3 regions of the Methylobacterium sp. 13MFTsu3.1M2 genome follow, and region 3 is predicted to be linked to each of the others. Evidence: riboswitches for the same ligand, from Rfam matches in the RefSeq annotation. Region 3 holds a riboswitch; each other region holds the start of a gene.
What was found. Region 3 has a riboswitch for cobalamin ahead of BM314_RS08365 (TonB-dependent receptor plug domain-containing protein). Riboswitches for the same ligand answer to the same signal wherever they lie in the genome.
Positions count from the first base shown of each region.

Region 1: linked by a shared signal. The riboswitch ahead of BM314_RS15320 (CbtB domain-containing protein) and the one ahead of BM314_RS08365 (TonB-dependent receptor plug domain-containing protein) in region 3 are both predicted to bind cobalamin.
Region 2: linked by a shared signal. The riboswitch ahead of BM314_RS18635 (TonB-dependent receptor) and the one ahead of BM314_RS08365 (TonB-dependent receptor plug domain-containing protein) in region 3 are both predicted to bind cobalamin.

Region 1 covers NZ_FOMM01000014.1:98,073-108,067, reverse strand. The annotation lists gene cobN (cobaltochelatase subunit CobN) at 1-2,971, opposite strand, end outside; gene cobW (cobalamin biosynthesis protein CobW) at 3,018-4,052, opposite strand; gene BM314_RS15330 (DUF1636 domain-containing protein) at 4,049-4,450, opposite strand; gene BM314_RS15325 (CbtA family protein) at 4,443-5,195, opposite strand; gene BM314_RS15320 (CbtB domain-containing protein) at 5,212-5,394, opposite strand; cobalamin riboswitch at 5,429-5,624, opposite strand; gene BM314_RS15315 (discoidin domain-containing protein) at 5,786-7,150, shown strand; gene BM314_RS15310 (S10 family peptidase) at 7,173-8,765, opposite strand; gene BM314_RS15305 (DNA polymerase III subunit chi) at 8,765-9,217, opposite strand; gene BM314_RS15300 (CTP synthase) at 9,276-9,995, opposite strand, start outside.
Region 2 covers NZ_FOMM01000018.1:49,287-59,281, reverse strand. The annotation lists gene BM314_RS18640 (peptidase) at 1-661, opposite strand, end outside; gene BM314_RS18635 (TonB-dependent receptor) at 655-2,838, opposite strand; cobalamin riboswitch at 3,123-3,316, opposite strand; gene BM314_RS18630 (NUDIX hydrolase) at 3,421-3,888, shown strand; gene BM314_RS18625 (RluA family pseudouridine synthase) at 4,031-5,431, shown strand; gene BM314_RS18620 (alpha/beta fold hydrolase) at 5,398-6,111, opposite strand; gene BM314_RS18615 (hypothetical protein) at 6,313-6,693, shown strand; gene BM314_RS18610 (HAD-IA family hydrolase) at 6,788-7,453, shown strand; gene BM314_RS18605 (ATP12 family chaperone protein) at 7,500-8,291, shown strand; gene BM314_RS29995 (hypothetical protein) at 8,430-8,750, shown strand; gene BM314_RS18600 (glutathione peroxidase) at 8,763-9,254, opposite strand; gene BM314_RS18595 (DUF6894 family protein) at 9,480-9,740, shown strand; gene BM314_RS18590 (hypothetical protein) at 9,771-9,995, opposite strand, start outside.
Region 3 covers NZ_FOMM01000008.1:2,866-12,860, forward strand. The annotation lists gene BM314_RS08330 (hypothetical protein) at 1-134, opposite strand, end outside; gene BM314_RS08335 (type 2 periplasmic-binding domain-containing protein) at 258-740, opposite strand; gene BM314_RS08340 (AAA family ATPase) at 1,469-1,999, opposite strand; gene BM314_RS08345 (DUF6925 family protein) at 2,011-2,976, opposite strand; gene BM314_RS08350 (ABC transporter ATP-binding protein) at 2,954-3,769, opposite strand; gene BM314_RS08355 (FecCD family ABC transporter permease) at 3,766-4,812, opposite strand; gene BM314_RS08360 (ABC transporter substrate-binding protein) at 4,809-5,636, opposite strand; gene BM314_RS08365 (TonB-dependent receptor plug domain-containing protein) at 5,645-7,615, opposite strand; cobalamin riboswitch at 7,734-7,943, opposite strand; gene BM314_RS08370 (HoxN/HupN/NixA family nickel/cobalt transporter) at 8,041-9,105, opposite strand; gene BM314_RS08375 (TonB-dependent receptor) at 9,453-9,995, opposite strand, start outside.

The DNA of each region.
Region 1 (9,995 bases), on a different contig from region 3:
GCCGTTCCGGGACCGACACGTCGAGGCTGTAGAGGGTGGGGCTCGCCCCCTCCAGGGCCGCCGCCGCCGCGAAACCGCCCATCGCGTCGACGGCGGCGTCGCCGTCGAACAGGTCGCGCTCGGCCACGTCGAAGGCGTGGAGATAGGCGTCGGCCGCCGCGACACGGGCGGCGAAATCGGCGTCGGGCCCCTCGCGGTCGCCGTAGGCGTGGCCGCTCGCAGCCAGGTAGGCGCGGCCGAGGTCGGCGCGGCCGTCCCAGGCGCCGTCGAGGGCCGTGGCGGCGGTGCCGGCGCCGTAGCGGCCGGGCGCGGCCCCGTAGACGCGCACCGACGCATCGCCCCGCCGGCGCGCCGCCGCGAGGGGATTTTCGTCGTCGGTCTCGTCCCGGTCCGCCACGGCGCGGGCGGCGCGGTCTAGCAACGCCAGCGTGTCGGGGAAGGTGTCGCGGAACGCGCCGGAGACGCGGACGGTGACGTCGATCCGCGGCCGGTCCAGCATGGCGAGGGGCAGGATCTCGAAGCCGGTGACGCGGGTGCTGGCATGGTCCCAGACCGGCCGCACGCCCATCAGGGCCAGGGCGTGGGCCACGTCCTCGCCACCGGTGCGCAGGGTCGGCGAGGCCCAGAGATCCATGACGATCCGGGCCGGATAGGCGCCCTCGTCCTGGAGGTATCGGGTCACCACGGCGGCGGCCGCCCGCTCGCCGAGGAGCGCGGCGGCGCGGCTCGGGATGGCCCGCGGGTCGAGGGTCGCGAGGTTGCGCCCGGTCGGGAGCACGTCGGCCCGCCCACGGGACGGCGAGCCCGAGGGGCCGGGCCGGACGAACCGCCCGTCGAGGGCCGCCAGCAGACCGGCGTGCTCGGAGTCCGCGCTCGCCGCGACGGCGTCCGCGGCCCCGTCCGGCGCGCGGGCGAAGACGTGCAGGCCGTCGCGGAAGACGGTCTCGCCGAGATCGCAGAGATGGGCGTCGAGCCGCGTCAGCGCCTCGTCCATCGGCGTGTCCGGGCCGATCCCGGCACCGTCCAGCAGTCCGGCCGCCCCGGCCTCCTCCAGGATGGCGCGGGCGATGAGGTCCGCGCGGCGGGGGTCGAGCACGCTGGCCGCCGAATACTCCTCCACCAGCTCGCGGAGCCGGGCCGCCTCGGGTGTCAGCGCGTGGACGGCGGTGTCGGGCGTCAGGTGCCCGAGCGCCACGCCGCCGAGGCGGCGCTTGAGCGGCGCGGCCTCGCCCGGGTCGTCGACGATGAAGGGGTAGATCACGGGCAGCCCGCCGACGCAGAGCGCCGGGAAGCAGTTGGGCGACAGGGCCACGGCCTTGCCCGGCAGCCACTCCGCGGTGCCGTGCGTGCCGAGCTGCACCAGGGCGTCGAATTGCTGCCGCAGGCCGAGATGGAAGGCCAGGTAGGCGTGGGTCGGGGCGCGGTCGAGGTCGTGGTAGCCGGTCTTGCGATCGGGGTCGCGGCCGCGGTCGGGCTGGAGGAAGACCGCGAGGGCGCCGTCCCGGACCATCCGGAACCGGAAGGCGCCGTCGACGCAGGCCGGGTCCGCCTCGGCTTCACCCCAGCTGTCGGTCACGGCGGCGCGGACGTCCTCGGAGAGCGTGCGCCACCACGCCGCGTAGGCCGCGAGCGGCACCCGGAACGCGGCCGGGCCGTTCGCGAGCGCCGCCATCAGCGCTCCGGGCTCCGGAAGCGCGCCCGCCGCGTAGCCCGCGGCCGCGAGGTCGGCGGCGATCGCGCGGGCGCTCGCGGGCGTGTCCAGGCCGACCGCGAACCCGGCCCGGCCGCCTCGGGCGGGATAGTCGGACAGGACCAGGGCGACGCGACGCGCCGCCCGGGGCAGGGCGGCCAGCCGCAGCCATCCCGCGGCCCGGTCGGCCAGCGCGGCGATGCCGGCCTCGTAGGGCACGGCGCGCCGCTCGGCGAAGCCGGCGATCTCGGCACTCTCCTCCTTGAACGAGATCGGGAAGCCCGAGAGCCGGCCGTCGAATTCCGGCAGCGCGACCTGCATGGCGAGATCGGCCGCGCCGAGACCGCGGGCGGAGGCCTCCCAGGCCGCGCGGGGCGACCCCACCGTGAAGGCCTGGAGAACCGGGCAATCGGCGCCGTCGAGCACGAAGCCGGTCTCGTCCTCACGGGCCGAGAAGGCGGTGGCGGCGATCACGAGGTCGGGCCTGCGCGCGCGCACGGCCGCGGCGACCGCGGCGGCGGCCTGCGGCTCCTTCAGGCTCGACACGGCCATCGGCAGCACGCCGATCCCGCGCGCCCGCAGGGCGGCGGCGAGGGCGACGAACGGGCCGGTGTCGCCGCCGAGCACGGCGGAGCGGTAGATCAGCAGGAGCGCGACGGGCTCCGCCGCGCTGCGCGCTCCGGCGAGCGGGATCGCGGTTGCGGCCGCGGCGAGGGTTGCCTCGAGGGGAAGAACTCCGCAGCCGGGGCACCAGGGAAAGCCGCGCGGGAGCGGCACGGGCGGCTCGACCGGTCCGTCGGCGCCCAGGCGAATCGCCAGGCGCCGCAGCATCCGCCGCAGGTTGTCGGGGCCGCCGGCCCGGAAATAGGCGTCGAGCTGCCCGGCGAGGTCGGGATCGGTGGAGAAGGCGGCGAGGCGCGGATCCGGCCGGTCGTCGCCCGGCAGGACCGCGAGGACGACGCCGTGCGCCCGCGCGGCCTCGGCGCAGCGCTCGATCCCGTAGCGCCAGTAATCGAGCCCGCCGAGGCAGCGGATCACCACCACCTTGGCGCGCGCCACGACGCGCTCGACGTAGAGGTCGACCGAGAGCGGGTGCCGCAGCTTGGCGAGCTTCGCGAGCCGCAGGCTCGGCAGGCCGGGCTCCGCGGCGTGGGCCTGCCCGACCGACGCGAGGTCGCTGTCGGTGAAGGACAGCACCACGAGGTCGCCGGGCTCCTGCCCGAGATCCACGGCCGCCTCGCCCTCGTCGAGGGAGACGGCATCGATGCGCACGAGATGCACCGCGGCGGCCCCTAGAGCGAATTTGGGCGGGCGTGCGCGACCGGCCTCATCCCGCGAGGGCCGCCGCGACGGCGTTCTTGTCGAAGCCCTTGAGGCCGATCACCACCAGCGTCCCGTCGCGGGCTTCCCCGGCCCGCCAGGGGCGGTCGAAATGATGGGTCACGCGCCGGCCGACACCCTGCACCACGAGGCGCATCGGCTTGCCCTCGACCTCGGCGAAGCCCTTGATGCGCAGGACGCCGGCGGCCTCGGCCGCCGCCTCGACCCGGGCCGCGAGATCCCCCGCGGTCACCGCCGGGCGCACCGGCAGCGCGACCGTCTCGAAATCGTCGTGGTCGTGGTCCTCGCCCTCGCCGTGATGCGAGGGGCGGGCGTCGAGATCGTCCTCGGCGGCCGCGCCGAGGCCGAGCAGCACCCGCGGGTCGATGGCGCCGTTCTCGGTCTCGACCACCTTCACGGCGCGAGGGAGGTGCCCCTCCACCTCGGCACGGACCCGCGCCCGGGTCGCGGCGTCGATCAGGTCGGCCTTGTTGACGACCACGAGGTCGGCGCAGAGGAGCTGGTCCTCGAACACCTCCTCCAGGGGGTTGTCGTGGTCGACCGACTGGTCGGCGGCCCGCTGGGCCGCCAGAGCCTCCGGATCCTCCGCGAAGGCGCCCGAGGCCACCGCCGGGCCGTCGACCACCGCGACCACGCCGTCGACGGTCACCCGCGAGCGGATCGCCGGCCACTGGAACGCCTGGACCAGCGGCTTCGGCAGGGCGAGGCCCGAGGTCTCGATCAGGATGTGCTCCGGCGGCTCGGCGCGGCCGAGAAGGGTCTCCAGCGCCGGCACGAAATCGTCCGCGACCGTGCAGCAGATGCAGCCGTTCGGCAGCTCGACGATGGCGTCCTCGGTGCAGCCCTCGACGCCGCAGGCCGCCAGGAAGGACTTGTCGAAGCCGATATCACCGAACTCGTTCACCAGGATCGCGAGGCGGCGCCCCTTGGCGTTCTCGACCACGTGGCGGACGAGGGTCGTCTTGCCGGCCCCGAGGAAGCCGGTGATGATGGTGCAGGGGATCTTGTTCACGAGGGTCATTCCGCGGGCTCCAGGGTGCCGGCGGGGACCGGGCGGGGTTCTGGGAAAGGGGGAATGCGGGCGATCACGCCCTTGCGGAACGCCTCCGGACGCTCGCGCCAGGGCACGATGCCGTCCGGGGTCGCCGCGTAGGCCGCGAGCCCGCCGAGGATGATCTCGGCCGAGGCGGCGGGATCCATGTCGCCGTAGACGTAGGTCCAGCGGTCGGCCGCGGCGACCGCCACGGTGCAGGGCCGCTTGCAGACCGACAGGCACTCCACCGCCTCGACCCGCAGGTCCGGCGTGGCGCCGCTCCGCGCCCGGAGCGCCTCCAGCAGGCGGGCCCCGGCGCGGGGCCCGTCGGGGTCGTCGTCCGGCCGGCGGCAGGTGGTGCAGACGTAGAGAACGGTCTCAGGCACGGGCCGCTCCCCGATCCGCGCCGCGGGCGAAGGCCTGCCACGCCCAGCCGAGCCCCAGCCCGATCAGGATCCAGAACACGAAGCTGATGGCGAGCGACCGCGCGGCGAATTGCGCGGCGAGCGCCGCCGGAAGTTCGGACGCGGCCTCGGGCGCCTGCGGGGCGCCGACGACGTGCGGGGCGATGATCAGGACGAGCCCCCCGAGGATCGTGATCAGCGCGCGGCGAATCGTGATCAGGTAGAGCCCCATGCCGGTCGCCGCGGCGGTCATCACCCACCACGCCTGCCGCGTCGCGAGCGGGGCCGCCGCGCTGCCGGGCAGTTCCGGCGGCAGGCCGAGACCCGGCGCGAGGGCGACGCTGGCGAAGGCGGCCACCGCGAAGGCGAGGCCGACCTGCGGCGTGGGTTCGCGGCCGCAGGCGAGCATCACCGCGCCGAGCAGCAGCGCGTAGCCCACGCCACCCACGAGGGTCGCGAGCCCGGTGAAGGCCATCCGCGGCAGGCCGGGCGCGGGCTGCCATTCCGGCGCGGCGTCGGGCGCGGCATGGTCGTGCCCGGCATGGGCCAGCACGATCGGGAACGCCTTGATCGGGAGCGCCTTGGCAGCCCGGTTCGGCGCCTCCTGCTGCTCGTAGCGCTCGGCCGCGACGATCAGCGGCGAGGTCAGCGTGAGTTCGAGGCCCGTCACGATGGCAGCCGCGAAGAAGCCGGCGGCGAGGGCCGCCGACAGGAGCCGGATGATCATCCCTGGTCCGGGAACGTCAGTGGCAGGGGAAGTTCTGGGTGTGGCGGAAGTCGTGCGCCGCGTTGTGGAGCGCGATCGCCGGCGAGAAGCCCGCCATGAATAGCAGGCCGAGGCCCAGCACGGCCGCGAGCGCGACGGCGATCGGGCGCTCCGACGCGCGGGTGCCGGCGGCGATGGGGGCGAGGGTTTGCGTCGTCATCAGAAGCGTCTCCAGCCGCCCCACCGGCGGCATTGCGGGATCCTGTCGCGACGGCAGGTCTCCTGGCTCGCGGCTCGGCGCGCCCACCGCCTTCCCGGATCGCTCCGGTGGCGCTTGGCGGGCGCTCGCCGCTCACAGTTGCGGGGGCAGCCGCGGAATCGGGGCTTCAAACCCCTCACCGCATTCCCTTTTCACCCCGTCTCCGGGGCACCGTCGCCCGGCCGTTGTAGACGCATGACCGCCAGGACACAACGGAGCGGCGCCGGATCGCGGCCGTTTCCCGCGCCCGCCCCGCGATCGGGGTGGGCTTGACGGCCGCGCCCCGGAGCGGGCACCGCCGCACCCGATACCCGCCCGGCCCCGGCGCGGGCGCTGAACTCCCGGAGACCCGATGGCCCCGACAGACGATCCGACCCCGGTTCTCGTCGATCTCGCGGCCGGCCGTAAGCCGCGGATCGTCTCCGATGCGGGCACGGGAACGACGTGGCTCGAGGTCGACCTCGGCGGCCGCTTCCCGATCCATTCCGTCGCCCTGCGGCCGGGGGAGGGGGCGGTTCCCGCCGAGCCTGGCGACGTCGCGGTGGCGGTCTCGCAGGACGGCGTGACGTGGGCCGAGCCGGACCTCGCTGGCTGGACCGCGACCCCGGACGCCCTCGTCGCCGCGATCGTCCCCGACGAGCGGGCCTGGGCGCGCGCGGTCCGGATCGCCGCGCCCGAACCGGCCCGGATCGCCGGCATCGGCATCCGCGCCGACGAGGCCGCGATCGACCTGATCGCGCTGCGGGCGATGCTCGGCCTCGACGTGACGCTCCTGAACGAGACGCCCGGCGCCAACGTCTACGTCACCTACGCGCTCCAGTCGGCGCCCGACCGCGCCAGCCACGCCCTGGTCGGCCTGTCGCTGTTCGAGAACGGCGCCTTCGGCAACTGCCTCGTCCAGTACATCATCGCGGTGACGATCGCGAAGGCGCTCAACCTGAAATACATCAAGGTGCCCAAGGTCGACCGCAGCAAGGTGATCTTCCTGACCGAGCGGCTGACCTGCGACGGCCTCACCTTCATCCCGCCGGACGAGCCGCTGCCGGCGGACGGCTACTTCCTGTCGGGCCTGTATTTCGACCCGACGCAGTTCGAGCGCGTGACCGCGCTGCGGGGGCCGACGGATTCGCGCGTGATCGTGCAGAGCGTGATCCGGCCGCTGTTCAACGGCCTGCCGAAGAGCTTCCCGGTGAAGCCCCACGACCAGCTCCTGATCCACATCCGGTCGGGCGACATCTTCAGCACCTGGGTCGATCCGCACTATCCGCAGCCGCCCTTCGCGTTCTACCGGATGGTCATCGACCGGCTCCTGGCCGAGGGCCGGATCCGCTCGGTCAAGCTCGTCTTCGAGAACAGACTGAACCCGGTCATCGCCGAGGTGGAGGCGTACGCCGAGCGGCGCGGATTGCCGGTGGAGATCCAGAGCGAGTCGCTGATCTCCGACGTCGCGGCGCTCGTGAACGGCCGCTACCTCGTCTTCGGGCTGGGGACCTTCGGGCCGGGGATCTGCCACCTCTCGGACCACGTCGAGCAGGTCTTCTACTTCGCGTCGAACTGGCCGCAGGGCTTCCAGTCGATCCCCACCATCGGGAAAGTGGTCGAGGTCCGCGATCTCGAGGGCCGCTACATGAAGGTCGGCGAGTGGCAGAACACCGACGCGCAGCGCCGGACGATGGTGGATTACCCGGCCGAAGCCCTCGCCTTCGACGACGCGTGACCGCTGCGGTAGGCTGGAGGCGCTACGGCGCGGTCCTGAGATGCTCGGCGGGGGCTCCGGCCGGACGGGTCGAGCCGGCGTCGCGCACCTTCAGGGCGTCCGTGTACATCCGCTCCACGTCCGTCCGGAAGGCGGCGCGCGAATCCGGACGCGTGTAGAACATGTGCCCGCCCGGATAGACCGCGAGGCTCAGGCGGCCGGCGGCGTAGGCGGGGACCTGCGCCAGCAGGAGCTTCGAGGCGAAGTAGGGCGTCACCAGGTCGGTGAAGCCGTGCGCCACGAGGACGCGCAGGTGCCCGTCGAGCGCCAGATCGCCCTTCAGGTTCGACAGGACCTCGGGCGCCTGCCGGCCCGAGCCCCAGCTCCAGCCGCGATTGACGGCGTTGTTCAGGAGCTCGTAGCGCATGTTGGTCACCGGCCATTTCAGCGTCCGCGCGTAGAGGTCGAGCATCGCGCTCGTCAGCGGTGCCTGGAGGGCGGTGAGCTGGGGATCCTCGAAGCTCGACTGGGCGGCGTCCGGGTTCGGGTCCCAGCCGGTGATGCCGGTGTCGTAGGCGCTGGTCACGCGGCCCTCGGCGCGGTCGATCTCGCGCTGGACGCTCCGGGTCGAGAGGCGCGCCGCCTGGGCACGCACCAGGGCGGGGTCGAGACCGACGAGGGGCGCGACCTTGTCGGTCATCCGGGCGACGGCCGCAGTGTCGCTCGGCCCCTTGAGCAGGTCGCTCAGGTACGGGCCCGAGGCATAAGCCTCCGCGTCGCCGAGCAGGGCCGGCGTCGGCACCGTGCCGGCCCGCTCAAGGGCGCCGGCCGCCAGCGAGGGCAGCTTCAGCACGTAGCCCCACGGATTGGCCCGCGGCGTCTCCAGCCACGCGAAATCGAGCACCGGCGAGAGCAGCACCATGCCGGACAGGCCGACGCCGATCTCCTCCTGGAGCTTCTCGGCGATCAGCGGGCCGCGGAAGCCGCCGTAGCTCTCGCCGACGAAGAATTTCGGACTCGCCATGCGGTCGTTGACGCGCAGGTAGCGCGCGATGGTCGCCGCCAGGGTCGAGGCGTCGGAATCGATCGACCAGTAGGCCTTGCCGTTCCCGTCCGCGGCCCGGCTGTACCCGGTCCCCACGGGATCGAGAAAGACGAGGTCGGTGAAGCCGAGCCACGTCCCGTCGTTGGGCGTCAGCGTCACCAGCTGCGACGGGCTGATGCTGTCGCCGCCGACCGGAAGCCGCCAGGGCCCGATCGCCCCGATATTGAGATAGGCCGAGGCGGCGCCCGGGCCGCCGTTGACCGCGAAAGTGACGGGACGCTCCCGGCCGGCCTGCGGCGCCATCGTGTAGGCGACGTAGGCGATCTCGGCCTGCAGCTTGCCCGCCTCGTCGACGAGGGGCAGGCTGCCGGCGGTGGCGGTGAAGTCGAGGGTCCGGCCGTCCGGCAGCGTCACGCTCTGCTTGGTCGTCGAATCGGGCGGCAGGCGGCGCCCCTCCGGTCCGCGCTGCGCCGGTTTGCTCTCCGCGGGATGGCCGTGCGGCGCGTCCTGGGCGAGGGTGGCCGGGGGCGCGGCCAGAGCCAGGGCGAGGGCGAGCGCGGCGCGCGCGAGACGTGCGTGAAGGGCCACCATCAAGCCTTCTTGTTCCAGCGTCCGGACTCGTCCTGCTGCCAGTAGGCCACCGCGTGACCGGCGTCCTTGGCCTGCTTCCACTGCTCGCGGGCGCGCAGCAGCGCGTCCTGGTCGGTCCCGTCGAACAGGATGCAGATCCGCTCGTACTGGCCGGCGTCGGGCGGCAGGTCGGCGCCCTCCACCAGGAAGCGGATCGAGGCGGTGTTGGGATTCACGTCCCGGAGCGTGAGCACCACCGGCTGGCTCGCGGCGTCGGGCTCGCGGTCGGTGCCGTGCGGCAGGAAGCTCTCGTCGGAATAAGTCCAGAGGTGGTCATCGAGCGCCTGCAGGCGCTCCTCGCTCGCCGCCTGGATCGCGGCCTGCCAGCCGCGGTCCAGCGAGCGCTCGACGAGGTTCGGCAGCACCTTCTCCAGGGGCTGCCGCTGCATGTGGTAGAAGAGGATCTCGGTCACGGCACCGAGGATATAGGGCCGCGGGCCGCCGCGCGAGCAGCGGCGCGCCGCCGCGGCCTCAGACTAGGCGGCTCTGCTCGATCGCGGCGCCGACGAAGCCTTTGAACAGCGGGTGCGGCTCGAACGGGCGCGACTTCAGCTCCGGATGGAACTGCACGCCGATGAACCACGGGTGCCCGACATGCTCCACCGTCTCGGGCAACAGGCCGTCGGGGGACACGCCCGAGAAGCGCAGGCCCTTGGCCTCCAGCCGCTCGCGATAGGCCATGTTGACCTCGTAGCGGTGGCGGTGGCGCTCCGAGATCTGATCGGACCCGTAAATCTGGGCGATCTTGGACTCGGGGTCGAGCTTCGCCTCGTAGGCGCCGAGCCGCATCGTGCCGCCGAGATCGCCGGCCGCCGCGCGCCGCTCCAGCTCGTTGCCGCGCAGCCACTCGGTGAGCAGGCCGACCACCGGCTCGGCGGTGTCGCCGAACTCCGTGGAGTTGGCCTCCGGCATCCCGGCCAGCGAGCGGGCCGCCTCAATCACCGCCATCTGCATGCCGAAGCAGATGCCGAGATAGGGGATGCGCTTCTCGCGGGCGTAGCGGGCCGCCCGGATCTTGCCCTCGGCCCCGCGCTGGCCGAAGCCGCCCGGCACGAGGATCCCGTTTAGGCCTTCGAGGAAAGGCGCCGGATCCTCGCGCTCGAACACCTCGGCCTCGATCCACTCGAGATTGACCTTCACCCGGTGGCTGATGCCCCCGTGGGTCAGCGCCTCGGTCAGCGACTTGTAGGC
Region 2 (9,995 bases), on a different contig from region 3:
AGAGCCACAACAGGATCGTCCGCCACAGCTCCGGCCGGGCCCGCAGCGGCGTGAGGTAGATCCAGTGCGCCACCGAACCCACCCAGTTCCAGCCCCGCTCGAAGCGTGTCGTGTCGAGGGCGATCTCGCCGGTCACCGCAGACACGTAGAGCTCGGTCCCCGCGGCGTCGCCGAGGGCCACCTTCAGGAAGGGCCGGAGCGGGTCGTAGCGGGCCGTGACGGTCCACTGGTCGCGCGCGACCAACTCGGACTGCGCAGCCGGAGCACCACCGGCCGCGACACGCAGCGCGTCTGCGGGTGTCAGCGGGACGAGCCGCGCGCCGGTCCGTGCCGAGACCGTCACCCGGGCGCCGTCGTGGCCGGCGATCCGGTAGACCGGCTCGTCGCCCCGCATCTCCAGGCCGAAGGCGGCCGGCACGCCGGCGAGCCCGCCGGCCCGCAGCGCCGCGTCCGGCGCGACCGCGACCTGATCCCAGGCGATCGGGGCGAGCCGCGACAGCCGCTCGGCCCCGGTGAGCGCCGGGAACGGCACGTAGAGCATCACCAGCCCGGAGCCGATCCACAGCGCGAAGAACAGCCCCGCGGCGATCCCGGCCCAGCGGTGGAACAGGAGCAGCCAGCGCCGTCCCGCCTTGCCGAGCCGGCGCGGCAGGCTCACCACGTCACCGTGTAGGCGACCTCGACCGAGCGCGGGCGCCCGAGCAGCCAGTTGGTCCCGACCCCGTTCACGGCGTTGCCCGAGATCGCGTAGACCTTGTCGAACAGGTTGTAGACCCGCACGGACAGGCGCGAATCCGCCGTCACCTGATGGTCCAGGACCGCGTTGACGAGGTTGTAGGCGGGGCGCCGCGCCGTGTTGCCGAAGTCGCTGTAGACCTGCCCGACGTTCTGCAGTCCGACCCGCGCGGTCCAGTCGCGGGTGACGTCCCAGGTCAGCCAGAGGTTGGCCACGCGCTCGGGCACGTCGATCGGCTGGTTGCCGGCATACGAGACGGTGGCGCCGTTCACCGTCTGGTCGAACCGGTCGTACTGCGCGTGGAGGAGCGCGAGGTTGCCGTCGAGCCGCCAGCCCGGCGCGAAGCGCCAGCCGAGCGCCAGCTCGAAGCCCTGCGAGGACTGGCTCCCCACCTGCGTGGACAGCGTCGGCTGGCCGGGGATCGCCGAGATCAGGTTGTCCTTGACGATCCGGTAGCCCGCGACGGTCCATTCGAGGGCGCCGTCGAAGGCCAGCCCCTTGGCGCCGATCTCGACCTGATCGCCGGTCGCGAGCTTGAAGCCCGCCAGCGACTGCGACAGCGTGATCAGGCTGTTCACCGGGTCGGTGGCGAAGCTGTACTGGGCGTAGAGCGCGCTGTCCGGCGTCGGGTTGTAGACGAGGCCGAACCGGTAGCCGAGCGCCCGATAGGTCTTCTCGAACCGCGATCCCGTCTGCAGGTCCTCGCGGTTCAGCGTCGGCACGTCGAGGCGCACGCCCGTGAGGAACGACAGCTTGTCCGACAGGATCACCCGGTCCTCGGCGAAGACCGAGGCCTGGCTCGTCTGCGTCGCGTAGGCCGGGCGCGCCCGGCCGTTCTGCGGGAACAGGCCCGGATCGTAGCCGGTGAGCGGCACGCTCGTCGTCTGGTCGAAGTAGAAGTTATTGGTGTGACGGAAGTCGATGTGATTCACGTCGAAGCCGGCCACGAACTGGTTCGGCAGCCCGAACAGGCTGCCCCGGAACGTCGCGTCGAGGCGGTCTCCGACCTGCTCCTGGCTGTGGTAGATCTCCAGGTAGTCGCCCCGGTCCACGAGCCCGGTGCCGCGGTTGTAGCTGTACTGCTCGACGTCGAGCCAGTGGCGCCGGCTGGTCAGCCGGTAGGCGGTGTTGCGGATCGTGATGTCGGCCGAGGGGGACCACTCGGTCTTGAGCTGGGTCCAGTTGTCGGCCCAGGTGATCTTCGCGTCGCGGACGTTGTAGTTGTTGAACCGGATGAGATCCGGGATCCGTCCCTCGACCAGCGGGGTGCCCCAGTAGCGGGCGGGCTCCTGGTAGCCGAGATCGTGGCTCAGGGTGAAGGCGAGGTCGGCGCTCGGCCGGAACAGCAGGGCGGCGGAGACCGCGAGGTTGCGGAAATCGCCCTCCGGCCGCATCCAGCCGTCGGCGCGATTGCCGCTGACGTTGAGGCGGTACGCGAAGGTGTCGCCGTACTCCGCCTGCCCCAGCGGGCCACCGGAATCGAGGGCGAGCCGCGCGACACCGTCGGTGCCGATGACCGCGCGGGCGGCGTTGATCGGCACGAAGACCGGCTTCTTGGGCACCACGTTGATGACGCCGCCGATGGCGCCGTCGCCGTAGAGCACCGAGGACGGCCCGCGCAGCACCTCGATCCGCTCGACGTTCCACGTGTCGAACGGGAAGGTCACGGTGTTGGCGCCGACGTAGAAGCGCGTGCCGTCGTATAGCTGCTGGATCGAGTTCGGGCCGGCGAAGCCGCGGGACGTGAACGCGCCGTTGCCGTTGCCGGGCGCCGCGATGGTGGTGATGCCGGTCGCGTCCTGAGTCACGGCCTCGGCGATCGTGTCCTGGCCGCGCAGCCGCGCGGTCTCGCCCGACACGATGTCGAGGCTGGCCGGCGTCTCCAGCGGCGTCAGGCCGAGGCGGCTCGCGGTCCGGTCGGGCGTGCGCAGGTTGAGCCCGTTCGGCGGGAGGCGGCCCGGGTCGCCGCCCGCGCCCGCGACCGACAGCTCATCCAGCGTGACCGCCTCCTGTGCGGCGGCCGGACTGGCGAGGAGCGCGAGGAGAACGCCGCAGAGGGGGGCCCGCCCGCCGGGGCGGGAGCGATGGGTCGATGGAGACATGGGGAAAGTGGTCCGTGCACGGCGCGCGCCGGCCCCCGCGTCCTACAAGCATTGTAATAACATTACAATGCGCCCGCTGTCCGGTAGCCTCTGCCCGTGCGGGCGCGCGACGGCGTCCTGCCACAGGGCTCAAGGGAGTCGGGACAGCGGAAACGGGCATGGGGAACGGCGTCGCGGGCGCGCTTGCTGTGGCACGTCACCGCGAACGAGGCCTCGGCGGCCGCCTCCCCTCGGGACTGGCGGCGCCTCGACACCCGCCAGGACACCCCGCCCGGCGCGTTTCGCGTGTGACCACGGCTGACGGCAGGTCTCCTGGCTCGCGGGTCGCCGCCCTCGCACCGTCTTCCCGGGGTGACCCAGTGACGTGGTGGTGAAGGGCTCGCCGCTTACAGTTGCGGGGGCAGCCGCGGCTTCGGGGCGAACCCCTCACCGCGTTCCCTTTTGATCCCCGAGGGGAACCGTCGAACACAGCTTGGCCGTAGCGGGGGCGGGCGTCAACCGTGTGTCCGGTTGTTGCCGTGGATCGGCGCGCTGTGCGCCGGTCCGTTGCGGCCTCGCCGACGACGGGCTAGCCCCTGCGGGATGACGGTCTGGCGGCCCCCTGCGGAGATACGCGTGAAGGCACTGGGTCTGCCCCGGCGCGGCAACAGCCTGCTCGTGGCCGAGGTCCGCGCGGATGACGGGCGGCTGAAAGGCGTCCGGCCGCTCGGCGGCAGCGTCGCGTTCGGCGAGCGGGTCGAGGACGCCCTGATCCGGGAGTTCCGAGAGGAGCTCGGCGTCACCGTCTCGGTGCTCGGCGGCCCCCGCGTCATGGAGAACATCTTCACGCACGAGGGGCAGGTCGGGCACGAGGTGCTGTTCCTGTTCCCCGTCGCCCTGCCGCCGGGGCGGTTCGACGGGCAGGAGCGATTCGTGTTCCACGAGGATTCCGGCACCGCCTGCGTGGCGCGGTGGTGCGATCTGGACGGGCTCGACGTGCCGGGCGGTCCCGACCTCTTCCCCGCCGGCCTGAAGGCCCGCCTCCGCGACGCGTGGCGCGCGGAGCCCTGACGGACCGGGCCGGCCCACCGCCTTTGCCGCTCGGCGCGGGCGATGCTACAGCCGGGCAATCCCATCGGTCCGGACGTCCGCGACGCCGCGGCCCATGCGCCCGGACGCTCCGTCCGACGCGGAGACGGGTGCCGGCGGAAGCATGACGATACGACCTCCCAGAAGCGGCGGGCCGACGGGGCGCAAGCCTCAGGCCGGCAAGTCCAGCGCCAGCAAGTTCAGGGGCGGCAAGGCCCAGGCCGACGGCCGCGCCCGCACGGGCCCGCGCACCAGCGCCCGCGACGCCGCCGAGCGCGCGGCCCGCAACCGCGGCGAGGATGCCGGCACCCGCGATCCCTGGGGCGCGCAGGCCGCTGCGGCCCCGGCGCCGGCCCGGCCGCCGAAGCCGCGCCGCGACGCCGCCGCACCGCGCGACGCCGCGGCGGGCAAGCCCGGCGGCCGGCCGCCGGCCAGGCGCTCGGCGGCCCCCTCCCCGGCCCTCGCCTCTGCCCCCGCGCCCGGTCCGACCCGGCGCGAGCAGCGCGCCGCCGCCTCCGCGACCCTCGCCTCCGGCGTGCAGACCCTGACCGTCGAGCCGGACGAGGCTGGGATGCGGATCGACCGCTTCCTCACCGCCCGCTTCCCGCTCCTGCCCTTCACCCGCGTGCAGACCATCGTCCGCAAGGGCGAGTTGCGGGTCGACGGCAAGCGCGCCAAGCCGAACGACCGGCTGGAGCCGGGCATGAGCGTGCGCGTGCCGCCGCTGCGCCTCGACCAGCCCACCGAGCGGCCGCGCAGCGCCGCCCGCGAGCAGGACGACGCCGCCTTCATCCGGTCGCTGATCCTCTACGAGGATGCCGACATGATGATCCTCAACAAGCCCTTCGGCCTCGCGGTCCAGGGCGGTTCGGGGACGGTCCGGCACGTGGACGGCCTGCTCGCCGCCCTCACGGGTTCGGACGGCCAGAAGCCGCGCCTCGTCCACCGGCTGGACAAGGACACGGCCGGGTGCCTGATCATCGCCAAGACCCGGCTCGCCGCCGCGACGCTGGCCAAGAGCTTCCGGTCCCGGGCGGCGCGGAAGATCTACTGGGCGCTCACCGCGGGCGTGCCGCGGGTCCGGCAGGGGCGCGTCTCGACCTACCTCGCCAAGGAGGAGCCCACCGACGCGGACGCGCGGATGCGGGTCGCCAAGCACGGCGACGAGGGCGCGAGCCACGCGCTGACCTACTACGCGATGGTCGATCAGGCGGCCCAGAAGCTGTCCTGGCTGTCGTTCAAGCCGGTCACCGGCCGCACGCACCAGCTGCGCGCCCACGCGGCCCATATCGGCCACCCGATCGTGGGCGACCCGAAATACTTCTCCGTCGAGAACTGGGAGCTGCCGGGCGGCATCCAGAACCGCCTCCACCTGCTCGCCCGGCGGATCGTCATCCCGCACCCGCGGACCGGCAAGCCGGTCGACGTGAGCGCGCCGCTCCCGCCCCACATGGCGCAGAGCTGGAACCTCCTGGGCTTCGACGCCGCCCGCTACGACCCGATCGTCGAGGCTCCGGAGGCCTGAGCCCGCAGCCAGGGCACGATCGCGTCCGCCATCGCGTCCGGGCCCTCGAGCGGCAGCATGTGGCCCGACCCGTCGATCACCCTCAGCGTCGCGCCCGGGATGCCATCGCGGAGCTCCCGCGCCTCGTCGAGGCTGCGCAGGGCGTCCTGGGCCGCCGCCACGACCAGGGTCGGGCAGCCGATCGCGCCGAGGCGGTCGCCATCGGATTCGCGCGCCTGCCCGGCCTGGCGCAGGAAGACCTCTCCGCCGAGCCGGTCGCCCATCTGCCGGATCCGGCTCAGGAGGGCGCCGTCGCCGGCGCGGTCCGGGTGCACCGACTGGAGGATCGCCGACCGGCTGAGGCCCCGGTAGCCCTGCTGGCGGATATGGGCGACGGCGGCGGCCTTCCGGCGCGCCTGGGCCGGCGTGTCGGCCCGCGACGAGGTGGCGACGAGGACCAGCGCCTCCACCCGGTCCGGCACGAGCCGGGCGACCGCGCGGGCGACGTAGCCGCCCATGGAGAAGCCCACGAGCCCGAAGCGCGGCGGCGCCTCCGCGACGACGCGGCGCGCCATGTCGGCGATGGCGGCGTCCCGCGCGAGGTCGCCGTGCGTGATCGGACCCACCTCGGCGAGGCGCGCGACCACGTCCGACCAGAGGTCGGCATCGGTCATGAAGCCGGGCAGCAGCACGAGGTTCATCGCCGGATCATCCTTCCCGTCCCCCAGATAACCGTCACGCGAGCGCCCGTCAGCGCCGCGGCATCTCCGGTGAAAGTCGGGTGCGGTCCGGGCGTCCCGCGCGGCGCATGCCTTGGCAACCGGCCGCGCCGCCTCATATGCTGCCCCGCGCCCCGCCGATCCGCCGCGGGGCCTGTTCCCGGCGGTTCGAGACCCTGACACATGAAGCTCGCGATGCTGGCCTGCCTCGCCGCCCTGTGCCTCACCGGGCCGATCGCGCATGCCGCGCCGGGCGAGACGACCAGGGCGGCGCCGACGGCGAACGGCACCCACCCCCCCGAGACGGCGACCCCGCATCCGGCCCCGGCGCCCGCCCCGGGCGCGGCGCCCGCGCAGGCCGCCCCGCGTACCGCCAACAGTGCCCGCGCGGAGCGCCGGCGGCGCTCCTACGCGGCCTGCAACCGCGCCTCGCATCAGCGCGGGTTGCGCGGCGGCAAGCGCCGGCGCTTCCTGATCCGGTGCCGGCTCGGCTACGAGCGGACCCGGATCCCCGGCGGCCAGCCCGCCGCGGCCGCGCCGGCCCAGCCGGGCCGGAAGCCGTGACGGGGACCCGCCTCCTTTCACCCGCGCCGTCGGGGCGGCTCGCGGCGCGACTACCGGCGCGACTACCGGCGCGACTTCCGGCGCGTCAGTCGCGATGAGGCTCGTCGTCTTCGACGTCGACGGCACCCTCGTCGACAGCCAGCACCTGATCGTGGCGGCCCAGGAGGTGGCGTTCGCGGAGAACGGCCTGCCGGCGCCCGGGCGACGGGAGGCCCTGTCGGTGGTCGGCCTGTCGCTGCCGCAAGCCTTCCGGCGCCTCGTCGGCGAGGACGGCCCGGTCGCGGAACTCTCGGAGAGCTACAAGCAGGCCTACAACCGCCTGCGGCTCGACCCCGCCCACGAGGAGCCCCTGTTCCCCGGCATGGCCGACCTGCTGACCCGGCTGCACGGGCGCTCCGACGTGCTGATCGGCCTCGCCACCGGGAAGTCGCGGCGCGGTGTCGACCGGCTGATCGCGCATTACGGCTGGGCGGACTGGTTCGCCACGACCCAGAGCGCCGACGACGCGCCGTCGAAGCCGGATCCGACCATGCTGCAGCAGGCGATCCGCGAGGCCGGCTGCGAGCCCGAGGCCACCGTGATGGTCGGCGACACCACCTTCGACATCGCCATGGGCGTGGCGGCCGGTGCGACGGCCGTCGGGGTCGCCTGGGGCTACCATCCGCCGGACGCGCTCTACGGGGCCGGGGCCGTGACTGTGGTCCCGAGTGCCGCCGCGCTGGAGGCGCTGCTTCTCGAGGGGCTCGCGACCGGCTCCTGATCGCGGGAGGCTCGCGCGCGGGGCCGGAAGCGCCTATCTCGCCTCCATGAGCGATGAGACGACAGACTGGCTCGGGCAACCGAGCGACGGTGACAGGCCCGATCCGGTCCGGGCCGCCCGCGGCCACGCCAAGCCGGCCCTGCCCCACCGCTTCTACAAGGAGGCCGGCTTCTCCGAGGATGCCGACGGGTTCCGGCTGACCCTCGACGGACGTCCGGCCAACACGCCGGCCCGCAACCCGCTGCGTCTCCCCAGCCGGACCCTGGCCGAGCGCGTCGCGGCGGAGTGGCAGGCCCAGGACACGGCGATCGACCCCGCGCGGATGCCCCTGACCCGGCTGGCCAACACGGCGATCGACGGCGTCACGCCCCGCCTCGCCGAAGTCGCTGCGGATCTCTGCGCCTACGCGGGCACCGATCTCGTGGCCTACCGCGCCGGGGATCCGGAGCGCCTCGTGGCGGCCCAGGCGGAGGCCTGGGATCCGATCCTCGCCTGGGCACGGGACGCGTTCGGTGCGCGGGTGATCCTGAGCGAGGGCGTCATGCACGTCGCGCAGCCGGCCGACACGATCCAGGCGCTCTCCGCTGCGGTGAACGCGGTGACCGACCCGTTCCGGCTGGCGGGCCTGCACACCCTGACGACGCTGACCGGCTCCCTGCTGATCGCCCTGGCGGTTCTCGAGGGCCGGCTGACACCGGCTGAGGCTTGGTCCGCGGCCCACGTGGACGAGACCTATCAGGCCGCCGTCTGGGGGCGCGACGCCGAGGCGGAGGCCCGCCTCGAGGCGCGCCGGACGGAGTTCGAGGCGGCCGCCGCGTTCGTCGCGGCCGGCGGCTGAGCCCGGGCCGCGGTCCGGCGCGGTCGCGCAGATGCAATTGCGCAACAATCCCGCATTCGCGGCGCCCGCCGCGCGTCGGCGGCTGACAAAGCGCGAACACTGTTTTAGGGTTCGACGCACATTGTGTTCGAGTCGACGATGCGTTCCGATCAGCCTGTCCGTTGCAGTTTTGAAGGCGAACTGGCCAATCTGATCGCGTCGAAACAGTCTTGCCGGGATCTCGACGGGCGCTACGCGCTGTTCGACGCCCTCTCGGACCTCGAGCGCCGAGCACAGGGCGCCGGAGCGCCCGATCTGACCTTGCGCAAGATTGCCGAGATCCGGTTCCTGGCGGGGATCCTGCGCGAGTCGGTGCGCCCGTTCCCGATCGCGCCCCTGCGGACGGTGCTGCGCGTGCGCGAACGGATCGACGCGCGCCGCGCGGTCTCCGCCGAGGCCGCGGATCTCGACGCGGTCTGACGCGGGCGCGGCTCAGGCGGGCTCGGCCAGGGCAGCCTGGATCTTAGCCTCCAGGGCCGCGGGCTTCGTCCCGGGTGCGAACCGGGCGATGACCCGGCCGTCGCGTCCGACCAGGAATTTGGTGAAGTTCCACTTGACCGCCCGCGTGCCGAACAGCCCTGTGCGGGCGCGGGTGAGATGGGCGTAGAGCGGATCGGCGCCCGACCCGTTCACCGCGACCTTGGCGAGCACCGGGAAGCTCACGTCGTAGCGCAGCGCGCAGAAACTCGCGATCTCGGCGGCGTCGCCCGGCTCCTGCGCGCCGAACTGGTTGCAGGGGAATCCCAGGATCGTCAGGCCCGCATCCCGGTGCCGGCGCCAGAGCGCCTCGAGCCCCTCGTATTGCGGGGTGAAGCCGCAGCGGGAGGCCGTGTTCACGATGAGCAGCACCTGACCGCGATGCTGCGCGAGCGGGTACGGCGTTCCGTCGGCCGCGGAGACGCTGAAATCGTGAACGGTCGTCATGCCCGATCACTCGGGCAAACCGGCCGGATCCGCAAGGCTCGCGCGTCGCGACATGGCGTCGGCGCCGCGACGCGGTCCCGCGATCCCGACCGCGACTCTAACCCCGTATATGGCCGAGCCGGCGGGCGTGGCGTAACGAGTCCGTCACTCGCGGCGACGAGACTCGGCACGGCCGCGAGTGAGGGGTACCCGCATCCCCCGCCTGGACCCGACCGGGACGTGTGGATGCCGCGCTATCACTTCAACGTCCACGATGGATCCTCGATCCTGGACGGCGCGGGAACGGAGCTGCCGGACTGGCAATCCGCCCGGCTCGAAGCCGTCCGGCGCGCCGGCGACATCCTGAAGCAGGACGCCCAGCGCATCGCCCTCGGCGAGGATTGGCGGATCGAGGTGACGGACCAGACGGGGCTGATCCTGTTCCAGATGACGTTCCTGGTGATCGAATCCCCGGTCATGCGGCGGCATTCCGGCACCGAGCGCTGAGCCGGCCCCGGGTCCGGCCGGTCGCCCGGTTCAGGCCGGCACTTTCCGGACGTCGAAGCTCGGGCCCTGGGGCGTCATCCGGTCGGTGGTGACGATGCGCTCGTCGGCGCCGACGATCCCGAGGCTGACGTCGCGGTCCGGCAGGATGACGGTGGTGCTTTTGTTGACGTGGACCAGCACGTGCCGGCGCAGGGGCACCGAGGCCACGGCCCAGCGCCTGAGCTGCCCGTAATAGGGCTCGCGCCGCCACGCGTT
Region 3 (9,995 bases):
ATCGATGCGAGCGACCGCTCGGCAAGGCGGAGTTTCGTCAGCTCGGCGCCGACCCGTTCAAAATCAGCCTCAAGGGTCGCGCGCTGCTGCCTCACGTTGGCAAGCGCCTTCGCGAGAGTGTCGTCATTTGCCATCGGCGAATCGTCTTCCTTGTTCTCGGGGCCAGCGCCTTGGGGCGCAGTCGAAAAACGTATCATCGCCCCCCACTGGATCCGCGCGATACCGAACGCAGCCTTGGCAGGAGTGTTTCATGCCTCCTAGCGCGCGACCGCGTCGTCGCGGAAGCCGCGGGCATCGAAGATCCGCCGGACGACGCCGGTGCGCTTCGCCCCATCGAGCCACGCCGTGACGCGGGCGAGGGCGGCAGGTCGGCCCTTCGGAATGGCGACGGCGACTTGCGTCTGCTGGAAGCCGCCCGCGACGATCCGGGAGCCAGGGACCTGCGGGACCACCGGCCGCAGCGTGTCGCGCGAGAGGGCGAAGGCGTCCGCCTGACCGGCGCGCATGCGCGCGACCGCCTCGGCCACGGACGGGACGGCAACCGGCTGCGTGTGCGTCAGCGTGCGGGCGGAGGCGCGCAACGTCGTGGTGCCGTCGATCGCCAGGACCCGGAGGCCCGGCCTGTCCACCTGCGCCACGTTAGTGATGCCCGCCCCGGCGCTGACCAAATATGTGCTCTCCAGATCGTAGTAGCCGGGACCGAAATCGATTACCTGCCGGCGGGTCGCGTCGACCGGCATGAAGCTGACATCGATCGCCGCGGCCTAGAGGGCGGCCGCCGCGGCAACGGAATTCGGGAACAGTGCGACGGCCAGCGGCAGGCCGACCTGGCGGGCGAGATCCGCGCTCAGATCGGCAGTCACACCATTGAGCTCTCCATCGGCAGCACGGCAGACGAAGATCAGGCTAGCGAACGGCGCCTCGACGAGACCGACCCGGAGCGCCGGTCGGGGCGAGTTCGGCCGTCGTGGCCGCGTCCTGAGTGTGGCTGGAAAGCGTCATGCTGGCGGAAACGGCAGCCGCGGAGAGGAGGGGCTGAACGAGCATTTCGAGCCGTTCGCTTCTGCAGTGCTTCCGCAGCAATCTCTCAACTGCAGGGCTTAGCCCCCTGAGTCATTGAGAAGATTCGCGCGCCAGTCTGAACAAAAATACGAACACTTATGTCATTGAGGTGGCACGATAATTTTTGAGGCTCTGCTGCTGCCCGTCACGCTGCTATCAGCGGTGGACCCTCTCCAAGCCGCAACGCAACTTCACAAACCGGACGTTCCGCAAGGCGCCCAACGCAGTCACTCATGCACGGCTGCCCAGATCCCGAAAGCAGACACATGTTTCGATGCTACCAGAAGGGCGATGCGCCTTTGGTCACCGCCTAGCAGGGCCCGACGGTATTCCAGAGGCAGATGGCAAAGAAGACACCTTTGCGAAGGCGCAATGGCCGATTTGCAGCTCAAACGGTAGGCACGTTTCAAGGCTTGATGAGCTCGACTTGAGCCTTTGGGAGCGAGCGCCACCACGCGTCGGGTGCCTGAAAGGCTTCGTAGGCCAACCGCAGGACGGTCTCCGGCTGACGATGTGACGGGTCGACCCCGCCGCGGGCCTCGTTGCGGGCGAGGAGCGTCTCCCAGGAAAGGTCGAACACCTTCCACTCGACCGAGAGACCGTATCGCTCGACGACCTCAAGCTCGGCCTCGAAGACCTCGCGGGTCAGGTGGGTGTCGGCCATCACAACGCTGAACTCCGCCGCCAGGGCCGTATCCAGGGCAGCGACCTTCACGCCGTGGAGCAATTGACGCGCCCTCTCGTCCCAGTCCGTCCGGCGCACCTGCCAGTAGACCTGACGGTCCGGCGGCCAGAATGTCTGACGCAGGTCGTCCAGGGTGAGGTGCACCCAGCCCTGCAGCGGGTCGTACCGGCGCGCGTAGGTCGTCTTGCCCGCGCCGGGGCACCCGATCAGCCCCACCACCCTCTGTCGGCGCGGGGGTGCCTCAACGTCCATGGAGCGCTGGGTCAGGCATGGTTGGCGGCGTCCTCGTCCTCGTCGAGTTCGGGGTCGGCCTCGACGGTCTCGCCGCGCAGGTAGCGCGCCTGGACCTCGGAGACACGGCGGGCAGCCTGCGCGTGGCGGTTCGAGACGAGGCTGTCTGGGCCGAGGTCATCGCCGCGCTTGGCCGCGAGCAAGTCAGGATCACCCCACCGGTCGAGGAGGGTCTGGAAGGCGTCGTGCCGGGCGACATCGAAGGCGATGCGCTGACCCATCATGTCCTTGTAGGGGTGAGCCGGATGGATGCCGGCACAGGGGACCCAGCCCGCCGGGATCGGCGTGGTCGCCGCGTGCGTACGGCCTCCGCGCAGGAGCTTTGGCAGGACATGAGTGTGAGGGCCCTCCGGGCTGGTACCCCCGGGCCCCGGGATCGGGGCGTAGACCTCGATGCGGCCGATCCGGGCGAGGAACACCCTGTGGGGGCTCAGCGCGACGAGTTGGCGGCCGATGGGGCTCGCAGGGTCAAACAGGGGAAGCCCGACGCCGGACCGAAGGCAGGCGATGGCCTCCGGGTCGCTCGTGCGCACGCAGGCATCGACCGCCAGGAGGCCGAGGCCCAGATCGAACAGGATGGCGTCGCGGTCCCGTTCGCGGGCGGCGTCCCGGTCCGGGCCGAGCTCCGTCACCGCGCCGCGCCGGTTCATCGCGCAGCTCGCCTCAGGCAGGCACAGGGCGACGGCGTGGTTCCAGCCGGTCGCGACGGCGGTCTCGTAGGCCACCGGGCGCAGGTCGGGACCGGGAGCGAGCGCTATGGCGCCCCGCTCCGTCGCCAGGCCCATTCGCCCGTCCGGCAGCGGCGACGTAGCCTCCTCGGGATCGCGCATGAACTCGGCGATGGCCCCGAAGCTGCCGAGGCTCCAGGCGGTGCCGGGATCAGCCAGTGCTTCCCGCAGCAGGGTCGTGACCGCGTCAGCCCGTGGTGGTGACGTCATCGCGTTCCTCCGTCTGAGCCCCGGACCGCGCCCAGGGCAGAATGTATCGTGTTCCGTCCGAAGCCCAGCCCCGCTCGGCCGTGACGCCGAACGCCTCGGTCAGAAGGACGTCGGTAAGGGCCTCCTCCGGGGTTCCGTCCGCGACGAGGCGGCCACCGGCCAGCACGACGATGCGGTCGCAGAACCTAGCCGCGAGCGTCAGGTCATGCAGCACGGCGACGACGCCGGTGCCGTCCCGGGAGACGCTCCTCAGAAGCGCCATCGCGTCGAGTTGGTGCGCTGGGTCGAGGGCCGTGACCGGCTCGTCGACGAGAAGCCACGGCGCCTCGACCGCGAGCGCCCGGGCGAGCAGCGCCCGCATGCGCTCGCCCGAGGAAAGGGTCGGCTCGGCTCGGGCTGCGAGGTGGAGGATGTCGGTGCGCGCCATCGCCCGCGCGACCGCGGCATCGTCGACTTCGGTGGGAGATGCGAAGGCCCGGCGGTGCGGAAGCCGGCCGAGCGCCACGATCTCGCGAACCGTCATCGGCCAGCCGACCCCCGCACCCTGGAACAGGGCGGCGATGCGGCGGGCACGCTGCTCGCGGGCCAAGCCGGACAACGGACGGCCGTCGAGGGTGACCTGACCCTGCGTCGGGACAATGAGCCCCGCCAAGGCACGAAGGAGCGTGGTCTTGCCGGCTCCGTTCGGGCCGACCAGCCCGACGAAGCGGCCGGGCTCCAGGGTGAGACCGATGTCCGAGAGGATGGTCCGGCCACCCAGCGTCACCAGCGCGTCGTGAAGGTCAAGGCTCATGCCCGCCTCCCACGGCTGCGCAGGAGCAGCACGATCAGGAATGGCGCCCCGACCAGCGCCGTCACGACGCCGAGCTTGAGTTCCGGCCGGGTGGCGAGCAGGCGCACGCCGATATCCGCCGCAAGGACCAGGACCGCTCCCGCGAGGCCGCTCGGCAGCAGGCAGGCGCCGGGGCGAGACCCGACCAGCGGCCGCATCAGGTGCGGCACGACGAGGCCGACGAAACCGATGGCTCCGGACACCGCGACCCCGCTGCCGACGGCCAAGGCCGCACCGGTGACGAGACGCAGGCGCACGGAGACCAGGCCTACCCCGAGGCTCGTGGCGGTGTCCACGCCGAGCGTCAGGGCGTCGAGGGCGGAACTGGTCGACAGCATCAGGGCCCAGCCGACAGCCATCAGCGGCAGGCAGAGGAGCACGTGGTCGAGGCTGCGGTCGCTGAGCGAGCCCATCAGCCAGAACACGATTTCCAGCGCCGCGTAGGGGTTCGGCGACAGGTTCAACGCCAGGGCGGTCAAAGCCCCGGCCAGGCTCGACAGGCCAACCCCCGCGAGTATCAGCCCGAGGGTGCTGCTGCCGCGGGCGGCGAGAGCGTTCAGGAGGAGCGCGGCGACGCCGGCGCCCGCGATGCCGCCTAGCGGCAGGGCAAGGCTCATGGTGGCGGCGAAACCGCCGTAGAACACGATGACCGCGCCCAGCGCCGCCGCCGAAGAGATGCCGAGGATGCCCGGGTCCGCGAGCGGGTTGCGCAGGTAGCCCTGCATGGCCGCGCCGGTCAGGCCGAGGCTGAAGCCGACCAGGGCTCCCAGCAGAGCCCGCGGAATACGAAGCTCCCAGAGGACCAGGGCCGGCAGCGTCGTGCGCCCGGCGACGAGGTCTGCGAAGGCGGTGGGCACGTCGAAGGGCGCGTAGCCGATGGCGATTGAGGCGAGCGTCAGCGCGACGACGGCGATGCCGAGGATAGCGATGACGGCGCGCCGGCCCCGCGGCGTGCCGAGGCGCCGGGATGCCACGGGGCTGAGCGCGGTGATGGGGGCGTTCATGGTCCGGGCGCCCGTGCATTCGCAGCCTCGGCGAGCCGCGCAACGACCTCCGCGACCTGCGGCCCCGGACAGGTCCAGAAGCGATTCGGGATGTCGACCGTCCGATGCGCTCGTGCGAGGGCCTGGAACACGGGATGGTGCAGGAGGGTGTCGGCCAAAGAAGGCCAGCCCGGCTCGCCCCCGTCGACGACGATCAGGTCCGGGTTCGCCAGCGCCGCCGCTTCGAGGGGCACCTGCCCGAAGCGGTCACGCCCGATCTCGGCCCAGACGTTGACGAGGCCGGCGGCGCGGATCAGCGCGTCCCCGAGCCCGCCGGGCGCGACCGTGAAGGCGTTCGGACGCATTACCAGGGCGCGAAGAGGCTGCTTGGCCGGCACGATGGCGGCAAGACGCGCATCGAGCGCCGCCACCATCGCCTCGCCCCGTTCGGGATGACCGAGCGCCGCCGCGACCTGCCGGATCTGGGCGCGGACGCCGTCCAGGTCGGTCGGCACGCCGAGTTCGAGCACGGGGGCGCCGACGCGTTTGAGCATGCCCACCGTCGTGCGCGTCGTGAAGGCACCGGCGATGACCAGGTCGGGCTTCAACGCGACGACCTCCTCGGTGAGCCCCCGGGTCACCGGCAGCCCGACCGCCTCGCTCGCGACGGTCGACCCGCGCGGATCTCGGGCGAGGTAGGTGACCGCCAGCACTTGATCGCGGTCGGCCAGCAGCAGGACGAGTTCGTCGGCACAGAGGTTCATCGAGACCACACGCACGGGTGCCGCCGCCGCGACCAAAGGCACGGCGGACAGGATGGCCACGAGGGCGAGGCGCAACGGCATCGACGACCTCAAAACGACGTCACGCGGACACCGCCATAGACGGCGAGCCCCGGACCCTGGAAGCCGGTCGGGTTTTGGTAGCGCTGGTCGAACAGGTTATCGATCCGCCCGAACACCGTGAGCGTCTCGCTCCAGGCGTAGTTGACCGACAGGTTCACCAGCGTGAAGCCGGGAGCTCTCAGGCGCGGCACGGAGAAGTCCCGGTTGCCGTCCACGAACGACCCCAACACGATGAGCGTGCCGGTCATGGTCAGGCCCGGCATCAGGTTCCAGATCGCGGTCGCACTGACCTTATTGCGTGGCCGGCGCAGCAGTTCCTGGTGGGCGATCTCGTCCTTCGTCACCGTGGTGGTCCAGTCCAGGCGCCCGCTCCAGAACTCGTTGAAGCGCAGGGCGACGAAGCTCTCGGTGCCGTAGGCGGTCGCCCGGCCGACGTTCACGTTGGTGGAGAAGGTCGGGAGGAACGTCGTCTGGATGAGGTTCTTGAAGTCGGTCTCGTAGTAGGTCGCCCCCACCGTCATGAACCCGTCGAACAGCGGCTGTTCGAAGCCCCCGTCGAAGCCGAAGCTCTCCTCCGGCCGCAGGTTCGGGTTCCCGAAGAAGCGGAAGCCCGGGTAGTCCTGGTAGAGCTGGCTTAGGGTCGGCGGCTTGAAACCGGTGCCGACGCTGCCCTTCAGGCGGGTCCCGGTGCCGGGCACGATATAGCTCGGCGCCACCCGGTAGGTGCTCGCGCCGCCGAACTGATCGTTCGCGTCGTGGCGGATGTTGGCGACAAGCGAGGCACCCGCGAAGGGGGTGGTCTGAAACTCGGCGAAGCCGGCGGTGTTGCCGTTGGACCGGTCGATGCCGGTCGTCTCGAAGCGCTCGTCCTCGCGCTGGGCCCCGAAAAGGACGAGGTTGCCGGGAGAGACCTGCCAGTCACCGCGGTAGTCGAACCGGGTCCGCTCGCCGAGGTAGGTCGTCGGCGTCGGCGCCGCGAGGGGATCCAGCGGGCCGGCGAACAGGCGATCAAACTTCGAATAATTCGCCCCGAGGACGTTGTGGAAGCCCGGCACCGGCGTCCACTCGGCCTCGCCCCTCATGATCAGCTGCTGCTGGTCGTTGAGGTTTCGGTACGGCAGCGGCACGTACGGGAAGCCTCCGTCGGCCTGGTCGAGATAGGCGCTGTCGGAGAAGCGAAGGACGTAGTTGAGCCGGAACTCGTCGGTGAGTTGCGCCCCAAGCTTGGTCGAGACCGTCTTGATGTCGGTGAAAGCGGTCCGCAGCGGCACGCCGCGGGGCAGCAGCTCGAACGGGGTGACCTGGACGGCGGATTGCCGGATGTGGCCGACCGACACCGAGTAGTCGAAGATCCCCTCCGAACCCGAGATGTTGCCGAACTGGTTGAACGTGCCGAACGAGCCGCCCTCGACGGTCGCCGTCGCCCGGGCCGGACCCTCGCCGCGCTTGGTCACGACGGAGACCACGCCGCCGATGGCGTCGGCTCCGTAGAGGCCGCTCTGGGGCCCGCGGAGCACCTCGATCCGCGAGAGGTCGTAGGTCTGCAACTGGCTGAAGTCGAAGGCACGGTTCGGGGTAGAGGGGTCGTTGACGTCGATGCCGTCGATCTGGACCTTCACGTGGTTCGAGTTGGTGCCGCGGATGAACACCGAGGTCTGACCGCCCGCGCCGCCGGTCTGCACGACGTTGAGGCCGGGCACCTGCTGGAGGGCATCCGGCACCGTCCGGCGCTGCTGCTCCTGAAGCAGGCGGTCGGTGAGCACGGTGACACTCGATCCCGTGTTGGCAATCGGCGTCGGCACGCCGGTGGCCGAGACCGAGATCTCGGACAGGGAGACCGCGGCCTGTGCGCCTCCCTGGGCATCGGCGAACGGCGCAGCGACCTGCTGCGCGAAGGCGGGAACGGACACGAGCAGCGCGGACGCGGCGCAGGACAGCGCCAGCGTGCGCCGGAGCGCGGAGGAGACGGAACAGGACACGGGACGGCCTCGGGGGACGGCTGTGGCACGTCACCGCGAACGAGGCCTCGGCGGCCGCTTCCTCAAGGGAACCACGGCGCCGCGACACCTCCCAGGACACCCCGCCCGGCAAGCTCCGCGTGTGACCACGGCTGACGGCAGGTCTCCTGGCTCGCGGGTCGTCGCCCTCTCATCGTCTTCCCGGGCGAGGCCGCCCAGTGACGTCGTGATGAAGGACTCGCCGCTTACAGTTGCGGGGGCAGCCGCGGCATCGGCCGAGCCCTCACGGGCGTGGCCTCACCGCGTTCCCTTTTGATCCCCGAGGGGAACCGTCATGCTCAAGCTAGGATGCGATGTATCTATTCGTCAACGCGCGGAAACACGTTGTTCAGATGTGTGGCATCCTGGACGGGTCGGTCGTTGTCCTGACAGGTGCCCGTGGGTGGTCAGGGAGCATCTGCAGGTCTTACGTCGATACGGTCGAACCCACCGAGGCGGTAGACGAGGAACGACAGGAGCCAAGCCGCCGCGAACAGGCCGACGATGCCGAAGCCAAGCACACCGAAATGGTCGTTGATCGCGGCTACCCGTTGCCAGAACCAGCCCTGGAGGTTGAGCTTGTCCGCCAGGAGGTTCAGCGCCTCCAGCGTGCCGACCACCAGCGCGACAGCCACCGACACGAGGGTGATGGTGAGGTTGTAGAACAGCTTGCGCATGGGCTGGACATAGGCCCAGCTGTAGGCGCCGAGCATCAGCACGCCGTCGGTCGCGTCGACCAACGTCATCCCAGCGGTGAACAGCGCCGGGAAGACAAGGATCGTCCAGAGATCCATACCCTGGCTCGCCTGGGCGGCCGAGAGTCCGAACAGGCTCACCTCCGTGGCGGTGTCGAAGCCGAGCGCGAAGAGCAGGCCCAGCGGGTACATGTGCCAGGAGCGCGTCACGAGGCGGAAGAGCGGCCGCAGTATCCGGGCGAGCACGCCCTGGTTGGCGAGCAGCATGTCGAGGTCGGCCTCGACGTAGCGGCCGGTGCGCCGCACCTGCCGGAACGCGCGCCAGACCCCCGCGAGGACGACGAGATTGACGAGGCCGATGAGGATCAGGAAGGCGGCCGAAACGCCTGTGCCGATCAGGCCGCCTAGCTCCCGGTAGCCTTCCGAGGCCGTGATCAGGCTGGTGGCGGCCAGCGCCACCGCAGCCGCGGCCACCACCACGACGGTGGAATGGCCGAGGGCGAACCAGAAGCCGACCGAGACCGGCCGCTGGCCCGCCTGCATCAGCTTGCGCGTGACGTTGTCGATGGCGGCGATGTGGTCGGGATCGACCGCGTGGCGCAGCCCGAAGACGTAGGCCAGCAACGCGGTCGAGAGCAGGGCCGGCTGGCCTGCGAACAGGCTGTAGGCCCAGGACCAGGCGGCGACGTTGGCCGCGATCAGGACGAGGTAAAGCAGCGCGACCCTGCTTCTAATCGAGCGAGGCCTCGCTTCTCGATTGCGAATGGTACCGACCATCACTTCGCTTCAGATGACCGCATCATCGTCCCTCAGCCACAGGCGCGACTTGCCGACAATGGAAGGGGCCTTCAAAAGGTCGCCACCGAGGCTCCCCTTGCTCGCACCAGATGATGCCGACGAATTCTGCCTTGGACGCGGTCCGTCAACGATGGTCGAACGAGCGCCCTTTTGCCGGGCACACCAACGAAAGCCTGCAACGAAAAATGGCCTGCGGTGCGCTTCGCCCTGACATTCGGGAGCAAGTCGAACGCGAGTTGCACTGGCGTACGCGTCATGAACTCGGCTGATGCGCTCGCTCAAGATCTGGACGTTCGTGAAGGCGCCAGCGCCTTAGACTTTCGGCATCAGAACCGCCCGGCGATGGTGAGGCGCACCGCCGTGGGCTCGACGGGATGGAACACGCGGTCGATCAGCCCCTCGGCCGGCTCGCCGGGTAAGCGCGAGACGTATGCGTAGGTGATTTGGTCGGACTTGCTGTTCGTCAGGTTCAGCACGTCCAGGGAGACGCTGACGCCGTTCTCGAAGGCGTACCCGATCCGTCCGTTGAAGAGCGCGGTGGGGCGGGAGCGGATGGAGTTGTCCTCGATCAGCGGGCGCGGACCGAAGTAGCGGAAGCGGAGCGACCCGAACCAGCCGAGCGGCTCGCCGAACGTGATGCCCGCAGAGGCGATGGTGGTGGGAGCTTCCGGGACCCGGTTGCCCACCGGGTCGTAGTCCGAGAAGCGGGCATTGGTGATTGTGAGGTCGCCCTCCAGCGACAGCCAAGGGGTGACCGCGTAGCGGTTTGTCCACTCTACGCCGAACCGCCGGGTCGGGCGGCTGGGCTCCGTGGTGCCGGTGTCGCCCTGGAACAGGTTCTCCGACGCGAAATCGAGCCGGAACAAGGC